Regions from separate parts of the Pantoea sp. S-LA4 genome, predicted to be linked through region 1. Evidence: predicted binding sites of a transcription regulator. Region 1 holds the regulator's gene; each other region holds the start of a gene.
What was found. The regulator CRP, encoded in region 1, controls carbon source genes, mostly activating them, when cyclic AMP is high. The targets are predictions, from matches to a motif close to ATGTGANNNNNNTCACAT.

Region 2: ACX3P5_RS08575 (6-phosphofructokinase) is a predicted target of CRP. The motif match lies at 2,176-2,193, and genes of this name have one in related genera.
Region 3: epd (erythrose-4-phosphate dehydrogenase) is a predicted target of CRP. The motif match lies at 2,381-2,398, and genes of this name have one in related genera.

What each region holds. Positions count from the first base shown of each region.
Region 1 covers NZ_JBTLRC010000002.1:3,397,812-3,402,999, forward strand. The annotation lists gene ACX3P5_RS16875 (LysE family translocator) at 1-597, opposite strand, end outside; gene ACX3P5_RS16880 (hydrolase) at 658-1,674, shown strand; gene ACX3P5_RS16885 (YheU family protein) at 1,679-1,897, shown strand; gene ACX3P5_RS16890 (phosphoribulokinase) at 1,959-2,828, shown strand; gene ACX3P5_RS16895 (OsmC family protein) at 2,856-3,260, opposite strand; gene crp (cAMP-activated global transcriptional regulator CRP) at 3,564-4,196, shown strand; gene ACX3P5_RS16905 (YccS/YhfK family putative transporter) at 4,254-5,188, shown strand, end outside.
Region 2 covers NZ_JBTLRC010000002.1:1,647,922-1,653,109, forward strand. The annotation lists gene flhA (formate hydrogenlyase transcriptional activator FlhA) at 1-1,877, shown strand, start outside; gene ACX3P5_RS08575 (6-phosphofructokinase) at 2,331-3,311, shown strand; gene ACX3P5_RS08580 (PTS sugar transporter subunit IIB) at 3,322-3,636, shown strand; gene ACX3P5_RS08585 (PTS sugar transporter subunit IIC) at 3,629-4,996, shown strand; gene ACX3P5_RS08590 (class II fructose-bisphosphate aldolase) at 4,983-5,188, shown strand, end outside.
Region 3 covers NZ_JBTLRC010000002.1:3,051,760-3,056,947, reverse strand. The annotation lists gene loiP (metalloprotease LoiP) at 1-11, opposite strand, end outside; gene tkt (transketolase) at 283-2,277, shown strand; gene epd (erythrose-4-phosphate dehydrogenase) at 2,587-3,606, shown strand; gene pgk (phosphoglycerate kinase) at 3,658-4,821, shown strand; gene fbaA (class II fructose-bisphosphate aldolase) at 4,927-5,188, shown strand, end outside.

The DNA.
Region 1 (5,188 bases):
CCAGATGAGCAGAACGCAGGCCGCCGTCAGCAGCCCCATTGAAATATTGAAGATTTTCCAGGCACGGCGGCTGCGTAAGATACGGCCAATCATCGCGCCGAAGCCCATCCAGATCAGCCCGGACACCAGATTGACGATAAACATGCCGAGACTGATCGCCATCACCGATTGACGATAGGCGTCGCCAGCCAGACTAAAGCTGGCGACCGCGCCCAGTGCCATCAGCCAGGCTTTGGGATTAATCAGCTGCAGTAAGCCACCCTGCCAGAACGGCATCGGTTTAACCGGCACCTGATCGGTATCCAGTTTTTCATAGCTGGCGGTGGCAATTTTCCAGGCCAGCCACAGCAGGTAGAGGCTACCGGCGATTTTCAGCACCAGATGCAGCGAGGGATAGAGCAGAATCAGCCCGCCGACGCCAAACGCCACCATCAGCAGCATCACCTGCATGCCGATCATGATGCCAATCATCAGGGGAAGCGTACGCAGAAAGCCAAAATTGGCGCCGCCTGCGGTAAGTAACATATTATTAGGGCCTGGCGTGATCGCGGCGACCCAAAGGAATCCTAACATCGACAAGAAAAGACTGAGTTCCATAGCAATCGGGTGCTCCTCACCCCCAGCAAGCAAAAAACCTATCGAAGCTAACAGTGTGATATGGATCAGACAAGCTTTTACCGAATGAAATTCACCGGACCCGACACCGATCAATTTATCCCGTTAGCGGGTCTGCGCAATGCCCATCTGCAAACGGTGTTGCCCCGTCTGTTGCGGCGGCAGATCAACGTCGATCCGCACTGGCAGCGTCTCGATCTGCCCGATGGCGATTTTGTCGATCTCGCCTGGAGTGAAGATCCGCAGCGGGCGCTGCATAAACCCCGGGTAGTGCTGTTTCACGGGCTGGAAGGCAGCTTCCACAGCCCCTATATCCACGGGCTGATGGCAATCTGCCGCGCGCGTGGCTGGCTGGCGGTGGTGATGCATTTCCGCGGCTGCAGCGGCGAACCTAACCGGCAGAACCGCATCTATCACTCCGGCGAAACCGAAGATGCGCGCTATTTCCTGCACTGGCTGCAATCCCGCTGGAGCCGGGTTCCGACCGTCGCGGTGGGCTTTTCACTGGGCGGCAATATGCTGGGTTGTCTGCTGGGCCAGCAGGGGTCGGATGCGCCGGTTGATGCCGGCGTCATTGTCTCTGCGCCGCTGATGCTGGAACCGTGCAGCATCAGACTGGAGCGCGGTTTCTCGCGCTTTTATCAATACTACCTGCTGGCCCAGCTAAAGAAGAATGCGCGGCGCAAACTGCACGCCTGGCCAGAAACCTTGCCGGTCAATCTGGCGCAACTGAAAGCGTTGCGGCGTCTGCGTGACTTCGATGATGCGATCACCGCTCGCGCCCACGGTTTTATCGATGCCGCTGATTACTATCGGCGTGCCAGCGCCCTGCCCTGGCTGAAACAGGTCGCTAAGCCGCTGCTGATCATTCATGCCAAAGATGACCCGTTCATGAGTGATGAGGTGATACCGCACAGCAGCCAATTATCTGCCACTATTACTTATCAGCTGACCCCACACGGCGGTCACGTTGGCTTTGTCGGCGGGACATTGCGCCAGCCCGAAATGTGGCTTGAACAGCGCATACCCCAATGGATGACCCCTTTTCTGGATACCTGACGTTGTGATTATTCCCTGGCAACAGGTCTCACCTGAGACCCTCGAAAATCTGATTGAAACCTTCGTGCTGCGTGAAGGCACCGACTACGGCGAGCAGGAGCGCAGCCTGAACGAAAAAGTGGCTGACGTCCGCCGCCAGCTGGAAACCGGTGAAGTGGTGCTGGTGTGGTCGGAGCTGCATGAATCGGTCAATATTATGCCGCGCAAAGAATTTCGCGGCTGATGCGCCGATCGGCAATTCATGGTAACAATGCCCATGGCCCGACCTCACAGGGAGCTTTTTTATGTCTGCACGCCATCCGATAATTGCCGTCACCGGTTCCAGCGGCGCGGGAACCACCACCACCAGCCTCGCGTTCCGTAAAATCTTTCAGCAGCTCGATCTGCACGCTGCCGAACTGGAAGGCGACAGTTTTCATCGCTTCACCCGGCCGGAAATGGATATGGCGATCCGCAAAGCGCGCGATCTGGGCCGTCATGTCAGTTACTTCGGTCCGGAAGCCAATGACTTTGGCCTGCTGGAGCAGAGCTTTAAACAGTATGGGCTCAACGGTGAGGGCCAGTCGCGTAAATACCTGCATACCTATGACGAAGCCGTTCCGTGGAATCAGGTACCCGGTACCTTTACGCCGTGGCAGCCGCTGCCGCAAAACACCGATATTCTGTTTTACGAAGGACTGCACGGCGGCGTGGTGACCGCCCAGCATAACGTGGCTGAGCATGTCGATTTACTGGTCGGCGTGGTACCAATTGTCAACCTGGAGTGGATTCAGAAGCTGGTGCGTGACACCAGCGAACGCGGCCATTCGCGGGAAGCGGTGATGGACTCGGTGGTGCGCTCGATGGAAGATTACATCAACTTCATTACGCCGCAGTTCTCGCGCACTCACCTTAACTTCCAGCGCGTGCCGACGGTGGATACCTCGAACCCGTTTGCCGCCCGTGCTATTCCGTCACTGGATGAGAGTTTCGTGGTGATCCACTTCCAGGCGCTGGACGATATCGACTTCCCTTACCTGCTGGCGATGCTGCAGGGATCGTTTATCTCGCACATTAATACGCTGGTGGTGCCGGGCGGAAAGATGGGGCTGGCGATGGAGTTGATCATGGGACCACTGGTGAAGCGACTGGTGGAAGGCAAGCGAATAGAATAAGAGGCCGCAGAGCGGCCCCCGCAGAGATCAGCGTTCGATCACTTCATAGCTGTGGGTAATGGTGACGCCTTTGCCCAGCATGATGGCAACCGAGCAATATTTTTCTGCAGAAAGATCCACCGCGCGTGAGACCGCTTTATCCTGGAGCGCTTTGCCGCTAACGATAAAGTGCAGGTTGATGTGCGTAAAGATTCGCGGCGCCTCTTCACGACGTTCTGAGGTCAGTTTCACTTCACAATCAGCCACATCGTTGCGGCCTTTTTGCAGAATTGAAACCACGTCGATGGCGCTACATCCGCCCGCCGCCATCAGCACCATCTCCATTGGGCTGGGCGCTTTATCACCCGAATTGCCATCCATTAATACCTGATGGCCGGACGACGACTCACCGAGGAATGTCAGCCCTTCTACCCATTTCACTCTTGCCTGCATGATTTTCGCTCCAGAATATGCGGTTTTGCCGTCAGAGTACGCTTTCGCCTGGTAAACAGCAATCCAGAGAAATCCGCTGTTAGCTGAAGCGAGACAACAGAAGACAGTCGGCAAAAGCTGTGCTACAAACAGTGCTGAAAATATTTTTCGTCACCCGATGGCGAAGCCGGGAAGAATGATGCGCACTGCGCCGAATGCAGCCCGAATAATTTCCTGTAAGGGAAACGCTTGAAGCTTTCATCGCCTGACAGGGAAAACTGCCCCCTGTATTTTGGGCACGATTACAACAGAGGATAATAGCGAATGGTTCTCGGCAAACCGCAAACAGACCCTACACTCGAATGGTTCCTGTCCCATTGCCATATTCACAAGTATCCATCCAAAAGTACGCTGATTCACCAAGGTGAAAAAGCAGAAACGCTTTACTACATCGTGAAAGGTTCCGTCGCGGTTCTGATTAAAGATGAAGAAGGCAAAGAGATGATTCTTTCTTACCTGAATCAGGGCGATTTTATTGGCGAGCTTGGCCTGTTCGAAGAAGGTCAGGAGCGCAGCGCCTGGGTACGTGCGAAAACCGCGTGCGAAGTGGCGGAGATTTCCTACAAGAAATTCCGTCAGCTGATCCAGGTTAACCCCGATATCCTGATGCGACTCTCGTCGCAGATGGCGCGTCGCCTGCAGGTTACGTCTGAAAAAGTGGGTAACCTCGCTTTCCTCGACGTCACCGGACGCATTGCTCAGACTCTGCTTAACCTGGCGAAGCAGCCAGATGCCATGACGCATCCCGACGGCATGCAAATTAAAATTACTCGTCAGGAAATTGGCCAAATCGTTGGTTGCTCACGTGAAACCGTGGGCCGTATTTTGAAGATGCTGGAAGATCAGAACCTGATCTCCGCACACGGCAAAACCATCGTCGTTTACGGCACCCGCTAATTCCTGTCACCCACGGCGTGATGGCAACATCGCGCCGTTATTGTTTGTGTTGGGCCGATGTGGCGTCGAATTATTTACCATCCTGAAGTCAATTACGCCTTGCGGCAAACGCTGGTGCTCTGTCTGCCAGTGGCGCTGGGCTGGCTGGCTGGCGACCTGCAAAAAGGTCTGCTGTTCTCGTTAGTCCCCGCCTGTTGCAATATCGCCGGTCTGGATACCCCGCATAAACGTTTCTTCAAACGCCTGATTGTTGGCGGCAGCCTGTTTGCGCTCGGCAGTTTTCTGATTCAGTGGCTGACGCTGCACGCGATTCCTTTGCCGCTGATTCTGTTCGCGATGCCGCTGCTGCTGGGCGTCACCGGTGAAATTAGCCCGTTGCACGGCCGTCTGTTGCCGGGCTCGCTGATCGCCGCCATCTTCACGCTGAGTCTGATTGGCCGTATGCCGATCTACGTACCGCCGCTGCTCTATATCGCCGGCACGCTGTGGTACGGGCTGTTTAACTGGTTCTGGTTCTGGCTGTGGAAAGAGCAGCCGATGCGCGAAAGCCTGAGCCTGATCTACCGTGAACTGGCCAACTATTGCGACGCCAAATATACCCTGCTGACCCAGCTGACCGATCCGGAAAAGGCCCTGCCACCGCTGCTGGCGCGTCAGCAAAAAGTGGTCGATCTGATCACCACCTGTTACCAGCAGATGCACATGCTGTCCGCCAGTCGGGATCACAGCCATAAGCGGCTGACCCGTGCTTTTCAGGTGGCGCTGGATCTGCAGGAACATATCTCGGTCAGCCTGCATCAGCCGGAAGAGGTGCAGAAACTGGTGGAGCAGAGCCATGCGGAAGCGGTGATCCGCTGGAATGCTCAGACCATCTCGGCCCGCTTACGGGTGCTGGCGGATAACATTCTCTATCACCAGTTACCCGATCGGTTTGGCATGGAGAAGCAGCTCGGCGCGCTGGAAAAAATTGCCCGCCAGCATCCTGATAATCC
Region 2 (5,188 bases), 1.7 Mb from region 1:
AAACCCTGCTGGCAACCGGCCCGGTGCAGGCATTGCGGAGTAATCCAAAAACCCAGGTCTGGCGCAGTGAAGCGCTGCACCTTCGCTATCCGCAACTGGCGGCACTGAATCTCTATCCGCCGTTTAGCGACTACTGTCTGGTGCCGCTGCTGGCCTCGTCCGGCTTGCTGGGCGGGTGTGAGTTTATCCGCCAGCAGGCCGCCCCGTTCAGTGAGGAGGAGGAGAACAGCCTGTATGAGCTCGCCACGCTGGCGGCGATTGCGGTCGGGCAGATTCAGCTGCGCGAAAACGCCTTACTGCAGCAATCCCTGCTGCGTCACGAGCGTGACGATTTTCGTATTCTGGTGGATATCACCAATGCGGTGCTGTCCAAATTAGATCTCGATGAGCTGACCGGCGAAATCGCCAAAACCATTCATCACTTCTTCCATATCAACGCCATCAGCATCGTGTTATGTGATGCCGGTCAGGAGAGCGAGCAGGCAAATGTTTACGCCACCCATTACCTGCAGGCCGATGTTGCGGAGCGTGAGCAATCGCGGATGACGCTGGCCGGCACGCTGGAGCAGCAGGTGATGAAAAGCGGCGAGATGCTGCTGACGCATCTGAAGCCAGAGGGAGAAACTGAAGAGCGAACGCTGTTCCATCTGCTGTGGCGCGATCAAACCAAAACGCTGTGCGTTCTGCCGCTACGCTTCGGGCATAAAACGCTGGGGGTGTTAAAGCTGGCGCGCTGTCAGCCCGATAATTTCAATTCCACCAACCTGCGGGTGCTGCAGCAGATCGCCGAGCGCATCGCCATCGCGGTGGATAATGCACTGGCCTATCAGGAAATCAAAAGCCTGAAAGAGAAGCTGCAGCATGAAAACCTCTATCTGACCGAGCAGATCAACAGCAACAATCCTGACTTCAGTGACATCGTCGGGCGCAGCCCCCGTATGTCAGCGGTGTTGAAACAGGTGGAGATCGTGGCGAAAAGCGACTGTTCGGTGCTGATCCTCGGTGAAACCGGCACCGGTAAAGAGCTGATCGCCCGGGCCATCCATAATCTCGGCGATCGCCGCGATCGTCGCATGGTAAAAATGAACTGTGCGGCAATGCCTGCCGGGCTGATGGAAAGCGATCTGTTTGGCCATGAGAAGGGCTCCTTTACCGGCGCAACGGCGCAAAGAATGGGGCGCTTTGAGCTGGCGGATCAGGGCACGCTGTTTCTCGATGAGGTCGGCGAGATCCCACTGGAGCTGCAACCGAAACTGCTGAGCATATTGCAGGAGCAGGAGTTTGAGCGGGTCGGCGGTAACAAACTGATCTCGGTGGATGTCCGCATGATCGCGGCCACAAACCGTGACCTGAAACAGATGGTCGCAGACAAAGAGTTTCGCAGCGACCTCTATTACCGGCTGAACGTCTTCCCGATTGTTATTCCGCCGTTACGTGAACGTCCGGAAGATATCCCGCAGCTGGTGAAGTTTCTGACCTACAAAATCGCCAAACGCATGAAGCGGACGATCGACAGTATTCCGGCCGAAACACTGCGTTTGCTGAGCCGGATGCCGTGGCCTGGAAATGTACGGGAGCTGGAAAATGTCATTGAGCGTGCGGTACTGCTGACGCGTGGAACGGTGCTGGAGATGCCGTTTGAAGAGTTTAATCAGCCCCTGATCTTCGCTGCACCAATCCTGCCATCCGGGGCGCCGTACTCCGCGCCCGTTTCCTCCCTGAGCGAAGAGGATGAACGTCAGCGAATTATTGCCATGCTGAAGGAGACGAACGGCGTCGTTGCCGGACCGCGCGGAGCCGCCGTGCGTCTGGGGCTGAAACGAACCACGCTGTTATCCAGAATGAAAAAAATGGGCATTGATGTGAACCCGTCATAGCGATAGCAGACGGCTGAACGTTTTAGCTGCTGACCTGAATCTTGCTGCTTTCTTCCCCGCGTTATCCTCTCATCGGTGAAATTAAAAACGCGCGCGCCGGGCGTTTTTAATTCACCTCTCCGTGGCCTGTCGGGTGAAAAACCTGGCCGAACCGGAAAAAATGAGGCGGAAATCACAAATCTGTAACGACATCACCCGGCGATTAACGCGGCCGGTGAACCCTTAGCCTGATTCCCGTCTGTCAAAGCCTTACCCCCTGATTTATTTAAGTTCTGTAAATCTCCGTCTCGACTTTAATTTGTGATCCAACTCACAAATAACCCGGTTAATTATCCGCTGTCAATCTCTTCACCAGAAATATACCGCGCGTAACTGTGATCTTCATTGCAAATAACAACCCCTTATCCCGGAACAATGAACGCCAGCACCAATTACGTCAGCGGGGTGAAAATGATGCGGATCGGAATGGTTATTAGCGGCGGCGATGTCAGCGGTATTAATAATTTTGTTTTCCAGCTCGGTCGTCTGGCTCAGGCGGAAATCGTGATATTCGATGGGGGTATTCCAGGCTTATTAGCGCATCAGCATCGTGATATTAGTCCGCGCGATCTGCTCGACTTTTCTATCGCCCCGATCCCGGTGATGCAATCGGGCCGGACGCAAAAAAAATTGTTGCGCAGCGAATATGAACTCATTGCCCGTCAATTGAAAAGTGCCCGCATTGATCTATTAATCATGGCGGGCGGGGATGGTTCATTGCAATTTCTGCATCATCTGTCGGAGTTCGGCGTGAATTGTTTTGGCGTCGGCATGACGATAGATAACGATGTCTTTGGCAGTGACTATACCCTCGGCTTTTCCACCGCCTGCGAGCAGGTCCTGAAGGAGGTGGCAAAACTGCGTAATACCGGACGTGCGCTGCCCGGACGGGTTTTTATGCTGGAGCTGCTCGGCGGCTATTGCGGCGAGCTAACTCTGCAGTCGGCCCTGAAATCCAACGCCGATTTTGCCCTGATCCCGGAGTGTCAGATCCCGCTGCCGCAGCTGGCCCAGCGTATCACTCAGCGGCTGGCGCAGCAGAACAGCGTGGTGATCCTCTGCTCAGAAGGTTACACCCGTGAATACTCGCCCGGTTTTCAGGGGGCGATCGATACCTTAATCAAACAGCTTGAACCGTTAATTGGTGTGCGTATCCGCAAAACCATTCTCGGTTACGGATTGCGTAATGGTGAACCGACCTGCGAGGAAATTTATCAGGGCACCATTATGGCCAGTGAAGTGGTTCGTTGTATTCAGTCGGGAATGCGTAATAAAGCCGTCATTATTAATGGCAGCAATAAACCGATTCCGATTGATTTAATAAGCATGCAAAAACGCCTGGTCGATACTGACGGGCATCATTACAAACTCGCTAAACAACTGAATATATTGTGAGGAGATAACCATGCTGAAAATTTTATGTGTTTGTGGCTGCGGATTAGGGTCCAGTTTTGCGATTGAGATGAGCGCAAAAGCGGTATTAAAAAAGCTGGAAATTGACGCGGATATTGACCACACCACCATTTCAGAAGCCAATGCGTTTAAATCAGACATGATTCTGACGCAAAAAGCCTTTGCCGATGTGTTAAATGCCGACGCCAGTCCGGAACAGATCAAACGGGTCATTATTCTTAATAAGCTCACCGATAAAGCGGAAATAGAGCAGAAGATTGTGGCCTTTTTAAAAGAACGCAATATGAAGGTCGCTGCCCATGAATAGTGTGATCGACTTCCTGGTAAAAGACTTATTAGGGCAGGCCTCGATTCTGATCGCCTTTATTGCCCTGATCGGTCTGTTGCTGCAAAAAAAATCGGCGGGCAAGGTGGTGGAAGGCACCTTTAAAACCCTGCTGGGCTTTTTAATTATGATGGCCGGGATCAATATCATCGTCGGCACGCTGACCTTCCTTAACACCATCTTTACCCACGGCTTCGGCATGCAGGGCTATATCACCGATGTGGCGGCAATTGCCGGGCTGGCGAACCGGGAACTGGGATCGGAAGTGGCGCTGACGCTGCTGGTGATTTTTATCGTCAATATCATCATCGCCCGCATTACGCCGTTTAAGTACATCTTCCTTACCGGCCAGGCGCTGCTGTGGATGGCGACGATTGGCGCAGTGATTGGCTACAAAGCCGGGCTGACCGGTCTGCCGCTGATCCTGACCGGCGGTATTTTTGGCGGGATTATGGCGGTGGTGATGCCTGCGCTGGCGCAGCCGGTGGTGCGGCGGATTACCGATTCCGATGATGTCGCGCTGGGTCACTTCTGCACCATTGGCTATCTGGTGACGGCGGCGGTGGCGAAAGTGGTCGGCAAGGGATCGCGCTCCACCGAAGACCTGAAGCTGCCGGATAACTTTAAATTCCTGCAGGACACCTATCTGTCAATGGCGCTGGTGATGGTGCCGATGTACCTGATCCCGGCGGTGGCGGCCGGTCCGGCGTTTATCGCGCAGTACAGTAACGGCATGAACTACCTGATGTACGCCTTTATGCAGTCGATTCAGTTCGTGGCCGGGGTGTTCGTGCTCTACAGCGGGGTACGTCTGCTGCTGAACGAACTGGTGCCGGCCTTCCGTGGCATTGCGATGCGGCTGGTGCCGGACGCCAAACCGGCGCTCGACTGCCCGGTGATGTTTCCCTACGCGCCGAACGCGGTGATCGTCGGCTTCCTGGCCACCACGCTCGGCTCCATTGTGGGCATGCTCATCTTTCCGATGTTTGGCCTGGCGATGATCCTGCCGGGGCTGCTGACCAACTTCTTCGCTGGCGGCACTGCCGGGGTGTTCGGTAATGCCATCGGCGGACGGCGCGGGGCGATGATTGGCGGCTTTGTCCACGGCCTGTTCATCACGCTGCTGCCCGCCATTCTGGTACCGATGCTGGAGAGCTACGGCTTCACCGGTGTCACCTTCAGCGACTCCGATGTGATCAGCACCGGTCTGGTACTGGGCCACGCCTTCCAGAACAACTGGCTGTTTGTCGCGCTGTTTATCGCTTTTGTTACTGCACTCGCCTGGTTTGTTAACGGGAAATCCACTAAGCCGCAAGAGGAAAAAATCCATGAAACTTTATAATTTCGCCGATCTGTTACAGCTGGCTAAGCAACGCGATTTTAAAGCGGTCGGCTCATTTAATCTGCACTGTCTGGAGATGCTGCCCGCCTATTTTAAAGCGGCGGAAAAAACCAATAGTCCATTAATGATTCAGATCTCTACCGGCACGGCGAAATATCTCGGCCATAAGCTGCTGGTTGATGCGATTAAATC
Region 3 (5,188 bases), 350 kb from region 1:
TGGATTTTCATTCCATATCCCATTCATAACAAGGTAAGAAAAACAAACACCTGAAACACCGCCAGATGTTTAAACGATTCGGTTATAGCGCGCTATCCGGCACTTTGCTAGCAGACATCGCCGGAAAAGCCAGACGAAGCGGGCACATTTAGCGTTTTACGGCATGTACTTTTGCCATGATTTTCATGTACATTGATCTGCAACTTTTTCCTTGTTTTGCCCGATAACTGATTAATAACAATAAGTTAAGGCGCGAAGCATTAATCCGACCTGGAGTAGAAAATGCCCTCTCGTAAAGAGCTTGCCAACGCCATTCGCGCGTTAAGTATGGATGCAGTACAGAAAGCTAAATCGGGACATCCGGGTGCCCCGATGGGCATGGCGGACATCGCTGAAGTACTGTGGCGCGGCTACCTGAATCACAACCCAACTAACCCGCTGTGGGCTGACCGCGACCGCTTCGTGCTCTCCAACGGTCACGGCTCAATGCTGATTTACAGCCTGCTGCACCTCACCGGCTACGATCTGCCGATGAGCGAACTGGAAAACTTCCGCCAGCTGCACTCAAAAACTCCAGGTCACCCGGAATATGGCTACACCGCAGGCGTTGAAACCACCACCGGCCCGCTGGGCCAGGGCATCGCGAACGCGGTCGGTTTCGCCATTGCTGAGCGTACGCTGGCGGCGCAGTTCAACCGTCCGGGCCATGACATCGTAGACCACAATACCTATGTCTTCATGGGTGACGGTTGCATGATGGAAGGGATTTCACACGAAGTCTGCTCGCTGGCCGGTACCCTCAAGCTGGGCAAACTGGTGGCGTTTTATGATGACAACGGCATCTCCATCGACGGTCACATTGATGGCTGGTTTACGGATGACACCGCAAAACGCTTTGAAGCCTACGGCTGGCACGTAGTGCGTGGCGTTGATGGTCACGATGCTGATGCGATTGCCAAAGCGATCGACGAAGCGAAAAGCGTCAGCGATAAGCCGTCGCTGCTGATGTGCAAAACCGTTATCGGTTTCGGTTCACCAAACAAAGCGGGCACCCATGATTCACACGGCGCACCGCTGGGCGATGATGAAGTGGCCCTGACCCGCAAACAGCTGGGCTGGGAACACGCACCGTTCGTTATCCCTTCTGATATCTACGCTGAGTGGGACGCGAAAGAAGCGGGCCAGGCGAAAGAAGCGGCCTGGGATAAGAAGTTCGCAGCCTATGCGCAGGCGCATCCAGAGCTGGCAGCCGAGTTCAAACGTCGCGTCAGCAACGAACTGCCGGCTAACTGGCAGCAGGAGTCGCAGAAGTTCATCGAGCAGCTGCAGGCTAACCCGGCCAAAATCGCCAGCCGTAAAGCGTCACAGAATGCCATCGAAGCCTTTGGTAAAATTCTGCCAGAATATCTGGGTGGCTCAGCCGATCTGGCTCCCAGCAACCTGACCATCTGGTCTGGCTCTAAGCCAATCAATGAAGATGCCGCCGGTAACTACATCCATTACGGCGTGCGTGAATTTGGTATGACCGCGATTGCGAACGGTCTGGCACTGCACGGTGGTTTCCTGCCATACACCGCGACCTTCCTGATGTTCGTTGAATATGCGCGTAACGCAGCGCGTATGGCAGCACTGATGAAGATCCGTCAAATCATGGTTTATACCCACGACTCAATCGGTCTGGGTGAAGATGGCCCGACGCATCAGCCGGTCGAGCAGATGGCCAGCCTGCGTACCACGCCGAACATGAGCCTGTGGCGTCCGTGTGACCAGGTGGAATCGGCGGTGGCGTGGAAATATGCCATCGAGCGCAAAGATGGCCCGACAGCGCTGATCTTCTCTCGTCAGAACCTGGCGCAGCAGGAACGCAGCACTGAGCAACTGGCTGACGTGGCGCGCGGGGGTTACGTGCTGAAAGATTGCGACGGTACGCCTGAAGTGATCCTGATCGCTACCGGTTCAGAAGTTGAACTGGCAGTAGGCGCTTGGGATAAACTCACCAGCGAAGGCCGTAAAGCTCGCGTCGTCTCTATGCCGTCAACTGATGCATTCGACAAGCAGAGTGATGCTTACCGTGAATCCGTTCTGCCGAAAGCCGTTAGCGCACGCGTGGCTATCGAAGCGGGTATCGCCGATTACTGGTTCAAATATACCGGTCTGAACGGTGCTATCGTCGGCATGACCAGCTTCGGCGAATCTGCTCCGGCCGATCAGCTGTTTGAAATGTTCGGCTTCACCGTCGACAACGTGGTCGCCAAAGCAAAAGCGCTGCTGGCGTAATCGCCGTCAGGCGGGGTGATAGCCGCCTGATTAAATAAAGGGACGCGTCAGGCGTCCCTTTTGCTGTTTTATTCCTGTAGTAATAATGCACTTTTGCTCTGTTTTGTGACGCAGATCCAAATATAAGCAGTCCGATTGATCACAATCATTCCTGTTATTCCTTCCATCCATTATTGTGGCTGAACCGTTTCAGTTGCCGGGCAAATCACCCCGGTTTCAGACAATGCCGGGTAAGATTCTCCTGTACAAACTACAGCGAAGCGCTCAGGCTAACGGCACGTTTTTTCCGTCTGACGTGGCAGGAGAGAGATGACCATACGGGTAGCAATAAACGGGTTTGGCCGTATTGGACGCAACGTATTGCGCGCGCTGTATGAAACCGGCCGTCGGGCTGAGATCAGCGTGGTCGCCATTAATGAGCTGGCTGAAGCCACCGGCATGGCGCATCTGCTGAAATATGACACCAGCCATGGCCGTTTTGCCTTTGACGTGCGTCAGGAGCGCGATGTGATGTGGGTCGGGGGCGATACGCTGCGCATTTTACATCGGGCTGAGATTGCCGATCTGCCGTGGCGCGAACTCGATGTCGACGTGGTGCTGGATTGCACGGGCGTCTATGGCTCACGCGCCGATGGCGAAGCGCATCTGCAGGCGGGCGCGAAGAAAGTGCTGTTCTCGCATCCTGGTGGCAACGATCTCGACGCCACCGTCGTCTATGGCGTTAACCAGCAGTTGCTGAAAGCCACCGATTGCCTCGTTTCAAACGCTTCCTGTACCACCAACTGCATTATTCCGGTCATCAAACTGCTGGATGACGCCTTTGGCATTGAATCCGGCACCGTCACCACGATCCACTCGGCGATGCACGATCAGCAGGTGATCGACGCTTATCACAGCGATCTGCGCCGTACCCGCGCGGCCAGCCAATCGATCATCCCGGTGGATACCCGTCTGGCGGCCGGCATTACCCGTATTTTTCCGAAATTCAACGATCGCTTTGAAGCGATTGCTGTGCGCGTGCCGACGATTAACGTGACGGCGATTGATCTCAGCGTTTCTGTACGTCAGCCAGTGAAGGCGTGTGAAGTTAACGCCTTGTTGCAAAGCGCGGCAGAAGGGGCATTTCGTGGTATAGTTGACTATACAGAATTACCGTTAGTCTCAGTCGATTTTAACCATGATCCGCACAGTGCCATTGTGGACGGCACCCAGACGCGGGTCAGCGGTCAACACCTGATCAAGACGCTGGTCTGGTGTGACAACGAATGGGGCTTTGCTAACCGAATGCTCGACACGACGTTAGCGATGGCCGCAAGCGGTTTCAGGTAGGGCGCGGTTTGCGCCCGGCAAAACTTATGAGAATCAACGAGAGGGTTCACCATGTCTGTAATTAAGATGACCGATCTGGATCTTGCTGGCAAACGCGTTCTGATCCGCGCCGATCTCAACGTACCAGTGAAAGAAGGGAAAGTGACGTCTGATGCACGTATCCGTGCTTCACTGCCTACCATCGAAGCGGCGTTGAAACAGGGCGCGAAAGTGATGGTTACCTCTCACCTGGGTCGTCCGACCGAAGGTGAATACACCGAAGAGTTCTCGCTGCTGCCGGTAGTTAACTACCTGAAAGAGAAGCTGAGCGGCACCAATGTGACCCTGGCAAAAGATTACCTCGACGGCGTTGAAGTGGGCGCTGGCGAACTGGTGGTGCTGGAAAACGTTCGCTTTAACAAAGGCGAAAAGAAAGATGACGAAGCGCTGTCTAAAAAATACGCTGCTCTGTGCGACGTGTTCGTGATGGATGCATTCGGCACCGCGCACCGCGCGCAGGCTTCTACCCACGGCGTCGGCAAATTTGCCCCTATCGCCTGTGCCGGTCCGCTGCTGTCAGCAGAGCTGGAAGCGCTGGGTAAAGTGATGAGCAACCCGGAGCGTCCGCTGGTCGCAGTCGTGGGCGGTTCTAAAGTCTCTACCAAATTTGACGTGCTGCAGTCGCTGGTGAAAATTGCTGACACCGTTATCGTCGGTGGCGGCATCGCCAACACCTTCGTGGCGATCGACAACAACGTCGGCAAATCACTGTATGAGCCAGACTTCGTTGAAGCGGCGAAAGGCCTGCGTGACCAGTATGGCATTCCGGTTCCAACCGATTCCCGCGTTGGCACGGAATTCTCTGAAACTGCCCCGGCAACCGTGAAAAAGGTTTCGGAAGTAGCGGATAACGAAGAGATTATGGACTTCGGTGACGAAACCGCTCAGGCGATGGCGGCCATTCTGAAGGATGCGAAAACCATCCTGTGGAACGGTCCGGTTGGCGTCTTTGAGTTCCCGAACTTCCGTAAAGGTACCGAAATCGTGGCAAACGCCATTGCTGACAGCGAAGCGTTCTCTGTTGCCGGCGGCGGTGACACCTTAGCGGCCATAGATCTGTTCGGTATCGAAGATAAAATTTCCTACATCTCGACCGGTGGCGGCGCATTCCTGGAGTTCGTGGAAGGCAAAAAACTGCCTGCCGTTGCCATGCTGGAAGAGCGTGCGAAGCAGTAATCCTTTGGGGGCGATGCCGGGTGGCATCGCCTGAAGTCTTGCCCGTCAGGGCGTTTAAATCGAGGTCCCCAATGGGGATCAACGGTCACGAAACAGGACACAATCATGTCTAAAATTTTTGATTTCGTAAAACCCGGCGTTGTCACTGGTGATGACGTACAGAAGATCTTCAAAGTTGCGAAAGAGAACAAATTCGCACTGCCAGCTGTAAACTGCGTCGGTTCCGACTCTATCAATGCGGCACTGGAAGCAGCGGCGAAAGTTAAAGCGCCGATCATCATCCAGTTCTCTAACGGCGGTGCCGCATTTATCGCCGGTAAAGGCTTCAAGACTGAAAAACCACAGGGCGCTGCCATTTTCGGTGCTA